Regions from separate parts of the Marinovum sp. E3 genome, predicted to be linked through region 1. Evidence: riboswitches for the same ligand, from Rfam matches in the RefSeq annotation. Region 1 holds a riboswitch; the other holds the start of a gene.
The links. Region 1 has a riboswitch for thiamine pyrophosphate ahead of thiB (thiamine ABC transporter substrate binding subunit). Riboswitches for the same ligand answer to the same signal wherever they lie in the genome.
Positions count from the first base shown of each region.

Region 2: linked by a shared signal. The riboswitch ahead of thiD (bifunctional hydroxymethylpyrimidine kinase/phosphomethylpyrimidine kinase) and the one ahead of thiB (thiamine ABC transporter substrate binding subunit) in region 1 are both predicted to bind thiamine pyrophosphate.

Region 1 is NZ_CM146908.1:2,972,244-2,978,900, reverse strand. Features, by position in the region: gene AC0J5K_RS14595 (cytochrome c1) at 1-321, shown strand, start outside; gene AC0J5K_RS14590 (thiamine ABC transporter ATP-binding protein) at 466-1,158, opposite strand; gene AC0J5K_RS14585 (thiamine/thiamine pyrophosphate ABC transporter permease ThiP) at 1,151-2,680, opposite strand; gene thiB (thiamine ABC transporter substrate binding subunit) at 2,656-3,642, opposite strand; TPP riboswitch at 3,678-3,786, opposite strand; gene aroC (chorismate synthase) at 3,879-4,994, shown strand; gene AC0J5K_RS14570 ([protein-PII] uridylyltransferase) at 5,146-6,657, opposite strand, start outside.
Region 2 is NZ_JBVTQV010000002.1:28,849-35,505, forward strand. Features, by position in the region: gene AC0J5K_RS17625 (GcvT family protein) at 1-199, shown strand, start outside; gene AC0J5K_RS17630 (hypothetical protein) at 337-861, shown strand; gene AC0J5K_RS17635 (sensor histidine kinase) at 1,118-3,124, shown strand; gene AC0J5K_RS17640 (sulfite exporter TauE/SafE family protein) at 3,221-3,976, shown strand; gene thiD (bifunctional hydroxymethylpyrimidine kinase/phosphomethylpyrimidine kinase) at 4,012-4,827, opposite strand; TPP riboswitch at 4,887-4,979, opposite strand; gene AC0J5K_RS17650 (FadR/GntR family transcriptional regulator) at 5,026-5,748, opposite strand; gene AC0J5K_RS17655 (SDR family NAD(P)-dependent oxidoreductase) at 5,762-6,532, opposite strand; gene AC0J5K_RS17660 (ABC transporter permease) at 6,535-6,657, opposite strand, start outside.

The sequences.
Region 1 (6,657 bases):
ATCCTCACCAGCTATACCGGCGAGGAAAAGACCGAGGCTGGCGTGACGCTGTATGAAAACACCGCCTTTCCGGGCGGCTGGATTTCCATGGCGCCGCCGCTGGACGACGGGCTGGTGGATTACGCCGACGGTCATTCCAATGACCAACAGGCCCTGGCCGAAGACGTCTCTGCCTTCCTGATGTGGACGGCGGAGCCGAAGATGATGGCGCGCAAGCAGGCCGGTCTGACTGGCGTCCTGTTCCTCGTGCTGCTTTCGGTGCTGCTCTACCTGACCAACAAGCGCATCTGGAAGCCGGTCAAGAACCGCACCAAGGCCTGAGGCTCGGCCGATATCATTCCGAAAGGCCCCGCTTCGGCGGGGCTTTTTTTGTTGTCGCCGTGCCTGCGCACGCCGACCGGGGTGGGGGCTTTGCCCCCACACCCCCAGGCGTCTTTTCAAAGAGAAAAAGCCTTGGAAAGGGGCTCAGCCGTCGCCGAGATAGGCTTGCAGCTGTTTGCTCGGCGTGGCGAAGAAGCCCTGGGTGGGCTGCGGCGGGTGCAGCGCGCCCTGCGAGACCAGCGCCACCTCATCGGCGACCCGGCGGGCGTCTTCGGGGGCGTGGCTGACCATCAGCACCCGGATGCCCTGCTCTGCCGCCAGCCGGGCGACCAGATCCAGCATCTCGCTGCGCAGCGCCGGACCCAGAGCCGAGAACGGCTCGTCCAGGAGCATCAGCGGGCGGTCCTGAAGCAGCACCCGCGCCAGCGCCGCACGGCCCTGCTGGCCACCCGAGAGCGCCGCCGGCCTGCGCCCGCCCATGCCGCCGAGGCCGACCTGCGCCAGCGCCGCCTCGATGCGCGCGAGCTGGTCCGCGTCGGGGCGGCGGGTGGTCATCGCAAGCGCCAGATTGGCGCGGACAGTGAGATGCGGAAAGAGATTGTTGTCCTGGAACAGGATGCTCACCGGACGTTTCGCCGGCGGCAGGCCGGAAATCTCCTGCCCGTCCCAGAGCACCTGGCCGGAGGTCGGCGCGAGAAAGCCCGCGATCATGTTGAGCAGGGTGGACTTGCCGGCGCCCGAGGGGCCGATCAGCGCGGTGAACCCGGCGCTGATGCGGGTGTCGGCGGTGAGGTGGAAATCCTCCTGGTGATAGGCGATCCGGCGCAGCTCAAGCATTGGCGCGCCGGCCCTTGTCGAACAGCCAGAACAGCCCGAGGCTGAGGGTCAGAAGCAGCAGGGCCGCGCCTTGGGCGGCCTCCATCCGGTAGGCGGCCATCAATCGGTAGAGTTGCAGCGGCAGGGTGGCGTGTTCGCCATCGGCAAACAGCGCAATGACCCCGAGATCGCCCATCGACAGCGCCGCCGTCAGCCCGGCGGCAAAGCCCAGCGGCCGGCGCAGGCGCGGCAGCAGCACGATGCGCCACAAAGCGAAGCCGGTGATGCCCAAGGTGGCGGCCAGGCGGCCGAAATCGGCGCGGGCGGCGTCGAGTTCCGGGCGCAGGATGCGCAGGACGAAGGGCAAGGCCATCAGCGCATTGACCAGCAGGGTGACAGGCAGGGCGGCCTCGGCCGGGCGCATCAGCGGCTGGACGATGAGGAACAGCCCGGTGCCCAGCACCAGACCCGAGACCGCGACGCCGAGCAGGCCGGCCAGTTCGCCGGCCCTAGTGGCCAGCGGCAGGGCCAGCACCAGGGTGAGCGCGGTGGCGCCGAGGGCCACCGAGACCGAGCGCAGAGCGGCCTGCCAGGTCTCGACCGGCAGGACCATCAGGCCGGGCAGCCCGGCCAGCACGATCATCGCCAGCGGGGTCAGCAGGAAGAGCGCGGCGAAACCGATCCAGAGCGCGTCGCCCAGCCGGGCGGGCCGGCTCCGGCCGTCCCAGCGGGCCTGGAGGCGGTCGAGGCCGGCGCCGAAACCGTCGGGCGGCGAGAGCAGCAACAGCGCCAGTGCCGAGGCGATGCCCAGCGCCAGCTGCACCAGCGCCAGCGTCGCCGCCTTGGCGAGATCGAAGTCGAACTTGAAGGCCTGGTAGATCGCCAGTTCCACCGTGGTGGCGCGCGGCCCGCCCCCCAGGGTCAGTGCGACGGCAAAGGAGGTCAGGCAGATCACGAAGATCACCGCGAAGGCGCCGGGCGCGATGCGGCGCAGCATCGGACGTTCCAGAAGACGCCCGACCGGCGCGTCGAGCGAGGCGGCGAGGCGGAAGCGCTCGGCCGGGATGGCAAGCCAGCCTTGCAGGATCAGCCGGGTGGCCAGCGGCAGGTTGAAGAAGACATGCGCCAGGATCACGCCGTGATAGCCATAGATGTCGATGCGCGGCAGGCCGAGCGCGCCGGTGAGCTGGTTGACCAGACCGTTGCCGCCGAACACCGCCAGAAGGCCCAGCACCGCGACGATCACCGGCAGAATGAAGGGCGCGCCCAGCAGGGCGATCAGCGCCCCGCGACCGGGGAAGCGCTGGCGCGACAAGGCGCGCGCCACCGGCACCGCCAGCGCCACGCTGAGCCCGGCCGAGACCGCCGCCTGCCAGAGGGTGAACCAGAGCGCGTCGAAATCGGCCGGTCCGAGCGCGCCGAGCCCGCCGGCGCGCCAGATCACCGCGGTCACCGGGCCGATCACCAGCCCTGCGACCAGGAGCGCCCAGAGCCCCGCCCCGGACCGGGGCAAAGAGCTCAGCGGGAGAGCGCGCTGCGCCATGCCTCGATGGCCTCGTCACGCAGCGCGGCGGCCTCGTCCTCGTTGTAGAACAGCACCTTTTCCGGCATCGGCAGCGCACGGAACCCTTCGGGCCATTTCTCCTGCGGCAGCGCCGAGGGGAGCGACCAGTTCGAGGTCGGGATCATCGACTGGAAGTCTTCGGTCAGGACATAGGCCATGAATTGATCGGCGAGTTCGGGGTTGTCGGTGGTGGCCAGCTTGGCGGCGAGTTCGACCATGAAGTAATGGCCTTCGGGAAAGATCGCCGCCGCCTTGGTGTCATCCTCTTCCGCGATGATGTGATACGCCGGCGAGGTGGTGTAGCTCAGCACCATGTCGGCCTCGCCATCGGTGAACAGGCCGTAACTCTCGGACCAGCCCTTGGTGACGGTGACGATCTTGGGGGCGAGCTTGGCCCAGGCGGCCTCGGCCTCGTCGCCATAGACGGCATGCACCCAGAGCACCAGCGCGAGGCCCGAGATCGAGGACCGCGGATCCTGGATCACCAGCCGCAGGTCGTCGGGGGCGTTCAGCAGATCGTCGAAGCTGGCCGGGGGGGTGGCCACCTTCTCCTTGTTGTAGACAAAGGCGGTGTGGCCGTAGTTGAACGGCAGGAAGGTGTCGTCCTGCCAGACGACCGGCAGGGTCAGGGCCGAGGTGTCGAGGCCATGCGGCGCAAAGAGGCCGCTCTCGCGCGCCTTCTTGGTGACGTCGGAGGTGAGGCCGATCACCACGTCGGCTTCGGTGCGTTCGCCTTCGAGCAGGATGCGGGGCAGCAGATCGCCGGTCTTGTAGACCAGATCGCAGCCACAGCGCGCCTCGAACCCCGCTTCGATGCCGGGGCCGGGGCCCCATTCGGATTTGAAGTAATCGCCTGCGTAAACGGTCAGCACGGGGGTCTCGGCCGCCGCCATGGTAGCGGTGGCGGCGATCATGCCCGCGGCAAGGGTGCGTCCCAGCATGGGTCTCTCCTCAGTTCGGGGCGGAGTGGGGGAGCGCCGGGGCGGTCGACCTTCCCTCCGCCGGTTCTAGCCGGTTCAGGTTCAACGGGTTCGCGATTTGCATCTCAGCTGGTTTGAACTGCGCCAGCACCCCGAGGTGGCCTCATACCTAGGGTGCGGGCCGGGCCGCATCAAGCCAATAGTGCTTGAGCGTCGCCGGGCGGGGCCTTAGGGAAGGGGCAAATGGAGGGTCTGACATGAGCTACAATACCTTTGGCCGCATGTTCCGCGTCACCACCTGGGGCGAGAGCCACGGGCCGGCGCTGGGGGCGACGGTGGATGGCTGCCCTCCGGGGATCGCGATCGATCCGGCCTTCCTTCAGCGCTGGCTGGACAAGCGCAAGCCGGGGCAGAACAAGAACACCACCCAACGCAAGGAACCCGACGCGGTGGAAATCCTGTCGGGCGTCTTCGAGGGCAAGTCGACCGGCACGCCGATCCAGCTGATGATCCGCAACACCGACCAGCGGTCGAAGGATTACGGCGATATCGTCGAGAAGTTCCGCCCCGGTCATGCCGACATCACCTATTGGCAGAAATACGGCATCCGCGATTATCGCGGCGGCGGCCGGTCCTCGGCCCGCGAGACGGCGGCCCGGGTGGCGGCCGGTGGCGTGGCGCGGGCGGTGCTGAACCAGATGCTGCCGGGGCTGAAGATCACCGGCTACATGGTGCAGATGGGCGAGAAACACATCGATCGGTCGCGGTTCGACTGGGACGAGATCGGCAACAACGATTTCTGGCTGCCGGATGCCGCGGCCGTGCCGGAGTGGGATGCCTATCTGGGCCATCTGCGCAAGGATGTGCATAATTCGGTGGGCGCGGTGATCGAGGTGGTGGCGCAGGGCGCGCCGGCCGGTTTGGGCGCGCCGGTCTATGGCAAGCTGGACACCGATCTGGCGACCGCGATGATGAGCATCAACGCGGTCAAGGCGGTGGAGATCGGCGACGGCATGGCGACGGCGGCGCTGACCGGCTCCGAGAATGCCGACGAGATCTTCATGGGGCCGGACGGGCCGGTCTATTCCTCGAACCACGCCGGCGGCATCCTGGGCGGCATTTCCACCGGCCAGGAGATCGTGGTGCGGTTTGCGGTGAAGCCGACCTCGTCGATCCTGACAACGCGCAAGACGATCACCAAGAGCGGCGAAGAGACCGAGATCATCACCAAGGGAAGGCACGACCCCTGCGTCGGCATCCGCGCGGTGCCGGTGGGCGAGGCGATGATGGCCTGCGTCCTGCTCGATCACATCCTGATGCATCGCGGCCAGATCGGCGGCGCCGTGGGCGACACCCTGGGCCGCATCGGCTGAGCCATGTGACACCGTCCCGGGCCTGATCCGGGAACTCATGGCCGGGTGGCTTGCGCGCGGTTTCGACGTGCCGGCGTGGCTGCGGAGGCCCCGGATCAGGTCCGGGGCGCGGGCCGCGACGTGCCGGCGGTGGCGCGGTTTGCCTTTGGGCTCAGGACGCGGCCCGTTCCGCGCCTTTCTCGATCGCCTCGCGCAGCTTCCGTTCCAGCGCCTTCTGTTTTGACGGCGCGTGGAACTTCAGGCCGAACATGTCCTTGACGTAGAAGCTGTCGACCACCTGCTCGCCATAGGTCGCGATCACCGCCGACGAGATATAGACGTTGTTGTTGGCCAGCGTCCGGGTCAGGTCATAGAGCAGCCCGGGCCGGTCGCGGGTGTCGACCTCGATGATCGTGTAGATCTCGGAGCCGTCGTTGTCGAAGGTGATATGGGTCGGCACCCGGAAGGCGCGTTCGCGTTTCTTGATCTTGTCGCGCGACTTGATCGCCTCGCCGGTGACCACTTCGCCCATCAGCGTCTTGTGGATCATCGAACGCATGCGCGGCAGCTTGCTGGCCTCGTAAGGCGCGCCCTCGGCGTCCTGGATCCAGAAGGCGGCGGTGGCGAAACCGTCCTTGGTGGTAAAGGTCCGCGCATCGACCACATTGGCCCCGACCAGTGACAGCGCGCCGCACATCCGGCTGAAGATGCCGGGGTGATCGGCCATGGCAAAGCAGACGCGGGTGGCGTCGCGGTCCTCGTCGGGATGGACGTCGATGGCGATGGCGTCATCCTCGAGCCCGCGCACCAGATTGGCAAAGACCACATGCGCGGTGATGTGAAGACCCTGCCAATATGGCGGATAATGCCGTCCGGTCTCGGTCTTGACATCCTTGGGGGGCCAGTTGGTGAGCGCCCGGCGCAGGTGCTTCTTGGCCTCGGTGCCGCGGTTCTCGCGGTTGAGCGCCTCCATCCCGTCCTCGAGCGCCCGCCGGGTCTGGCGATAGAGTGCGCGCAGCAGTGCCGCCTTCCAGTTGTTCCAGGTGCCGGGGCCGACGCCGCGGATGTCGCAGACCGTCAGGACGCAGAGCAGGTTGAGCCGATCCACCGACTTCACCGCCTTGGCGAAATCGCGCACCGTGCGGGGATCGGCGATGTCGCGTTTCTGCGCCATATCCGACATCAGCAGGTGATAGCGCACCAGCCATTCGACGGTTTCGCTGTCTTTCCGGTTCAGCCCCAGCCGCGGTGCCACGATGCGGGCGATCCGTGCCCCGAGGATCGAATGATCCTCGTCTCGGCCCTTGCCGATGTCATGCAGCAGCAGGGCCACATAGAGCACCCGGCGGTCGATGCCCTTCTCGATGATCTCGGTCGAAACCGGCAGCTCCTCACCCAGCTCGCCGCGCTCGATCTCGGCCAGGTGGTGGATCACCTGGATGGTGTGTTCGTCCACCGTGTAATGATGGTACATGTTGAACTGCATCATTGCCACGATCGGCGCGAACTCGGGGATGAAGGCCGAGAGCACGCCCAGCTCGTTCATCCGTCGCAGCGCCCGCTCGGGGTTGCCGTGTTTCAGCAGCAGGTCGAGAAACAGCTTGTTGGCCGCCGGGTCGCGGCGCATGCCGTCGTCGATCAGTTGCAGGTTGGATTTCACCAGCCGCATGGCATGCGGATGGAT
Region 2 (6,657 bases), on a different replicon from region 1:
CCACGCCGAAGACCAGATCGTCGGCCAGACCACTTCGGCCGCCTTCGGCTTTCGTATTGGCGCGCCGGTGGCACTGGGCCATGCCAAGGGCCTCGGCGACGGGCAGCGGGTGCAGGTGGATATCGCGCGGCGCCTGTTCGACGCGACAGTCACCCTCGGGCCGCTCTTTGACAGGGAAGGCGCACGGATGAAGCCCTGAGCCGCCCCTGCCGGAAAGGCGGGGTTCGCCCCGCTTTTTACCGATTTTGGCGCGCAGCTATTGACGTCTTGGCAAGGGAAGCCGAGCATTGTTGCCATCACATATTGACGTCGCGTGTTTTTGGGACCGGCATTCAGATGACAGAAGATCAGGCGCGGATTATCACGCAGGACTTTCTCGACCGTCAGGGCGACGCCACCATGGCTGGCGATGTCGAGGCGACGCTGGAGTATTGCGACATTCCCTGCACGCTCGAAAGTCTTCAGGGCCGCGCCGTGGCCAACACGCGCGCCGAGATGCGGGCGCTCTGCGCGCATTTCATCGCCGAGATCCAGGGCAAGCGGCTGACCCATATGGTGCGCCGCTGCCTTGATGCGGTGCGCAAGGGCGAGGACACGATCTGGGCCACCTATGAAACCCGCTATGTGCGCGAGCGCCAGCTGCTGACCGAAGAGCCTTACCTCAGCTTCATCATCTTGCGTCGCAAGGAGGACCGCTGGCGGGTCAGCGCCATGCAGTTCGCGGTCAGCAAGGACAGTCCGGCCAATATCACTCTGCGGGATTGGCAGGCCAACAGGATCGCTGTGCCGACCGAACAGGCCCGGACCCCGGCGCCCAGCATCGACGCCCACCGCGACGTCTTCGAAAAACTCTCGCAGTGACCGCTCTGGCGATCCGTTCCGCCACGGAAACTTCTGGCTAAGACCTTGGGGAGCATCGCTTTCCGGACGCTGCCCCCGGCTCCCTGCCGGAGCGGTTCGGCCCGGAGTCGACGATTTTCCCTTGATACTCTTATCCGCTCGCAGGAGGATGACCAGCGGTGATATCCTACGTATCGGACGCCGGGATCGGCAACCGGGCCACCGGGCGGGCCGGTCGTGGTGTCGTTTTCCGAGCCACAACGAGAGAGGGATGGGAGTGGACCAATCTGCGCGCGCGGCCGCTTCGGTCGATACGAGCCCCGACCTCGCGCCGGTGAATGCCGCACCCGCGGCAACGGCCGTGGCGCGCCCGGGTCGGCCCACCGCCTTGGGACTTGCGGCGGTCTATCTGCTTTATCTGCTGGCCGCCGGCTTCGGGCGCTGGATGATGGTGATCCCCGACATCCCGATCACGGTCTGGCCACCCAATGGCGTCATCCTTGCCATGTTGCTGACCAGCCCGCGGCAAAGCTGGCCGTGGTGGATCGCGGTGGCGGCACTGGGCGAGCTGACCGGCAACGCGCTGTGGTTCGGCAACCCGCTGCTCTGGGCACTGGGCTATGTCGGGGCGAATGCCGCGGCAGTTCTGGTGGCGGCCCTGTTGCTGGCGCCGTATCTCGGCGCACCGATTCGCCGGATCGACACGCTACGCCAGGTCCTGGCGCTGCTGGCAATCGGCGTGTTGGGCGCGCCGGTGATCAGCGCCACTCTCGGCAGCGCCATTGATGCACTTGTCGGCAAGAATCCTTTTGCCACCACCTGGCCCGTCTGGTGGCTGGGCGATGCCACCGGCATTCTGATCGCCACGCCGTTGGTGATTTCCGCCCACAACATCTGGCGCGAGCGTCCGCGGCCCGACAGCGCGCAGCTGCTCGAGGGGGCGGTGATCGGCCTGCTGCTTTTCGGGCTCACCTCGTGGGAAATGAGCACCGGCGCGGCGCATGCCTTTCTCTTGCCGCTGCCGGTTCTCTGGGCCGCCTTGCGGTTCGAATTCCGTGGCGCAACGCTGGCCGTTCTGGCGCTGGCGGTGGCCATCGCCGCCCATGCGCAGACCTTTGAGATCGCCGCGGTCTCGCCTTCGGGGCCGGTGCTGCCGCACACCCGGATGCAGGTGCTGTTGCTGGTCGCCGCCGCGACCGGGGTAATTGTCGCCGCAATCACCAGGCAGCAACGCCGGGCCGTTGCCGAACTGGCCGAGGTCAATGCCGCGCTCGAGGTGCGGATGGCCGAGCGCACCCGCGCCATCGAGGCCGCCGAAGAGCGGTTTCGCGCCACCTTTCAGAATGCCGGCGTCGGCATCAGCATCGTCGGCGGCAATGGCGTGCTGCTGCGCGTCAACGAAAGCCTGGCGCGGATGCTGGGCCGCGAGGTGTCCGAGATGGAGGGCGAGGCGCTTGACGATTTCACCCATCCCGACGATCTCACCCTGAACCACGAGGCCTGGAGCCGGCTGGCCTCGGGCGCGGCGGATGAATACGATCTTGAAAAGCGTTACCTGCATCGCGATGGCGCGGTGGTCTGGGGCCACACAACGGTCAGCTGTGTGCGCCATTCCGACGGCCGCATCGCCTATCTGATCAAGATCATTCAGGACATTACCGCCCGGCGCCGCTCTGACGAGGCGCGGCAGATGCTGATGCGCGAGGTCAACCACCGGAGCAAGAACCTGTTGTCCATCGTCCAGGTGATCGCCCGCCAGACCGCGGCGCATTCGCCCGAGGGGTTCGTCAAGATCTTTGGCGAACGGTTGCAGGCGCTGGCGGCCAATCAGGATCTGCTGGTCAACAACGAATGGCAGCGCATCAACCTCTCCGATCTGGTGACCAGCCAGCTCAGGCATTTCGGCACCATCGGCAGCCGCGTGATGATTTCGGGCCCGCCGGTGGTTCTGCCGCCGGCGGCGGCCCAGACCCTGAGCATGGCGCTGCACGAACTGGCCACCAACGCCGCCAAATACGGCAGTCTCAGCAATGAGGCCGGCCGGGTCGACATCGGCTGGGAGATCGACGGAAGCACGTTTCGCATGAATTGGCGGGAAACCGGCGGGCCGGAGGTCTGCCCGCCCCGGTCCAAGGGTTTCGGCTCGACCGTTCTCGACACGATGACCGCCTCGTCGATGTCGGGCGAAGTGCGGATCGACTATGCGCCACAGGGATTGGAATGGGAGCTGCGCTGCCCCCGCTCGGCCCTGGAGCAAGGGGCTGAAACGGGGCGTTTCGAGTAAAACTCAGCTAATACGTATACGTTTTTGGCAAAATATCTTGCAACTACTCTGAAAATGTATCCATAAAGTGCCGTCACGACCTGAACGGAACTTGCCATGGTTTCAGCGCTTACCGATCCAGCCTCGCTGGCCGCGATTGCCTTGGCCCTTCTGGCCGGTGGCATGCTCAAGGGCGCACTCGGCTTGGGCGCGCCGGTGATCGCGGTGCCGGTGATGGCCTCGTTCTTTGACGTGAAGCTGGCGGTGGCGCTGATGGTCCTGCCGAATTTCACCACCAATGTCTGGCAGCTCCGGGCGTTCGGCCGGGCGCGGCTTCCGGGGCGATTTCCCTGGGTCTTTGCCGGCGCCGGGGCGGCCGGGGTGGGCCTTGGCACGCTCATGCTGGTCTGGCTGAGCTCCGACACGCTCAAACTCATCCTGTCAGGGGCGGTGCTGGCCTATATCGGCCTACGGTTGCTGAGCCCGGCCTTCGCCCTTTCTTCCGCACGGGCCAACCGGCTGGCGGCGCCCATGGGCGCGCTCGGTGGGGTGCTGCAAGGTGCTGCCGGGATCTCGGCGCCGGTCTCGGTGAGCTTTCTCAATGCGATGCAACTGTCGCGACCGGTCTTCATTCCGACGATCTCGCTGTTCTTTGCCGCCACCACCGCGGTGCAGGTGCCGCTGTTGCTGGCTGCCGGCGTGATGACCCCGACGATCCTGTTGATCGGTGTCACCGCGCTGGTGCCGCTGTTTCTCGGCATGCGGATCGGTGGCTGGCTGGCCAAGTCGATCTCGGCCCGGAGCTTTGATCGGCTGATCCTGCTGATGTTGGCGGCATTGACGATCAAGCTCTCGACCGACGCGCTGTTGTAAGGCCTTGCGGCGGCGCACTGGCTTGCCCGGCGTCTTTACGGGCCTGCGGCGATCTGGGCCTCGACGGCGTGGAAATGATGCACCGGGCCGTGCCCTTCGCCCACATCGAGCCTGTCGGCGCCGCCGATGGCACCGGTGATATAGGCCTTGGCACGGCGCACCGCATGTTCGAGCGGGTGGCCCCGGCCCAGCCGCGTGGCAATGGCCGAGGACAGGGTGCAGCCGGTGCCATGGGTGTTGCCGGTGGCGATGCGCGGCGCCTCGAGCCAGATGTCAGCCGCCGAGGTGACCAGCAGGTCAGGACAGATCTCGCCGGCCAGGTGCCCGCCCTTGAGCAGCACCGCCCCCGACCCGAGCGCCAGCAGGGCCCGGGCCTGGGCGTGCATGTCCTCGCGGCTTTGGGCTTCGGCCTGGCCCAGCAGGTCGGCCGCCTCCGGCAGATTTGGCGTGACCAGCGCCGCCCGTGGCAGCAGCGTCTCGCGCAGGGCCATGACCGCTGTTTCGGCCAGAAGTCTGTCGCCGCCCTTGGCCACCATCACCGGGTCGAGCACGATCGGGCAGGCCAGCCCCTCGAGCGCGCCGGCCACGGCCCGGGTCAGCGCCACGTCGCCCAGCATGCCGATCTTGACCGCGTCGATGCGCACATCCGCGCGCAGCGCCGCGATCTGCGCCAACAGCATGTCGGGCGGACAGAGATGCACCGACGAGACCCCCCGCGTGTTCTGCGCGGTCAGCGCCGTGATGGCGGTCATCGCATAGCCGCCATTGGCCGAGATCGCCTTGATATCGGCCTGAATGCCAGCGCCGCCGGAACTGTCGGATCCGGCAATCGAGAGAATGTTGGGGATCATCAAAGCGCTCCTCATCTGCACCGGCAGAAGAGAGGATTGCAAAAGCCGGAACCTGCACCCCGGGGATTTGCGCGCCTTCCTCCGCCGGCATTATCCGGGTCAGGTTCCAAGGGTACATCTCAGCCCGTTTCCGGGCGCCCCTGTCGCAGTTATAGCGGCATCGCATCGACGCATGGTGAGGTCAAGTGTGATGGGGCTTCAGCTTGCCAGCCCCAGGCGTTCCGATGACCCGACAAGGTGGCGGGTCATCGCGTCACATGCGCCCTGTTCATCTTGCGCCTCGACGCAGTCCAGAATGACCTGATGCTCTTGCGCTGCGATTTTCGTCGTCTCTTCAAAGATCTGTTTGTCTATGGCCAGGGCGATGCTGTTCTTGAGGGTTTGATCGATGTACGAGATGAACAACACCAGAAACGGGTTTTGGCTGGCTGCGGCAAGCGCCCGGTGAAAGCCGAAATCCGCTTCGATATAGCTTTCCGGGCTGGCCGTTTCGCTTTCCATGTCGTCGATCAGGGCGCGCAGCTTGGCCAGATCCTGCTCGCTGCGAAACTGCGCCGCCAGTCGCGCGGTCTGGCTCTCGAGGATATTTCGCACCTGGTACAGATGCCGGAAATCCTCGGGCTGGGACATTTGTTCCTCTGTGATGGACAGGAACCGGTTCTTGTCGGGCGCGCTGACAAAAACGCCGACACCCTGCCGCGAGGACAGCAACCCCTCGTGGCGCAGGCGCGACACCGCTTCACGCACCACGGCGCGGCTGACATCGTAGCGTTCGCAAAAGGCGCGTTCGGTCGGAAGCTTGTCCCCGGCAGCGAGTTCGCCCGACAGGATTTGTTCACGCAGGGCATCCGCCAGCATGGTCGGCAAATCGGCGCGGGAGGCGCGCAACGGCATCTTTGTGGTTCCCGGGTCCTCTGTCATTCGCCTGTCCTGACTAAACGCCCAACTTGATGTTAAGCCCCCCATCAATAACGAAATCGGCCCCGGTGTGAAACGCGCTTTCCGGGCCGGTCAGGTAAGAGACCAAGGCGGCGATTTCTTGCGTGGTGCCGACGCGCCCCACGGGATGGGCGTCACCAAAGCCCTGCATGGTTGCCTCCGGGTCGCCATCGGCGGGTGTCAGTTCGCGCGCGGCGAATTCCAGCAGGGGGGTCCGAACTGAGCCGGGGGAAACGGAGTTGACCCGGATGCCATCACGCGCAGCATCCACCGCAAGGGCGCGCGTGAAGGCATGTATCGCGCCTTTGCTGGTCGCGTAGCCCAGCACGTTGTTCTGACACCTGTGCCCCTGTACCGAGGCAAAATTGACTACCGACGCGGCGCCGGCCTTTTTCAGCAGCGGGTACAGGAAGTGCGCCATGTTGAAATACCCGCCAAGATTCACACCGATCACCCTTTGCCAATCTGCGGGGGTGGTTGTTTCGATCGTGCCGTAGGGTTGAATTCCGGCACAATTGATCAGGGCGTCCAGCTTGGGGATACGCGCGATCAATGATGCGGCAAACTGCGCAACGGCCCGATCATCCGAAACGTCGAGTTCGACAACAGCTGCCTCGGGCAGGGCCTCCGTGGCGGCTGAATTGTCCTGAGCGTCGACGCCGCAAAGCGTGACCGCAAAGCCATCCCGGACAAGCCTCCGGGCCACGCCCAGACCTATCCCGGCGGTTCCGGTGACAACGGCGTATTTTTCGACTGATCGGGCCATGATCACGCGCCCTTTCTCATCTTGAGGACGCCATCCTGCACCAAACGGTCGACGATGATGGCAACGATAAGGACGAGGCCCTGAGCCACAAACTGCCAGAAGGGTTCGACACCCGCAAGGTTCAG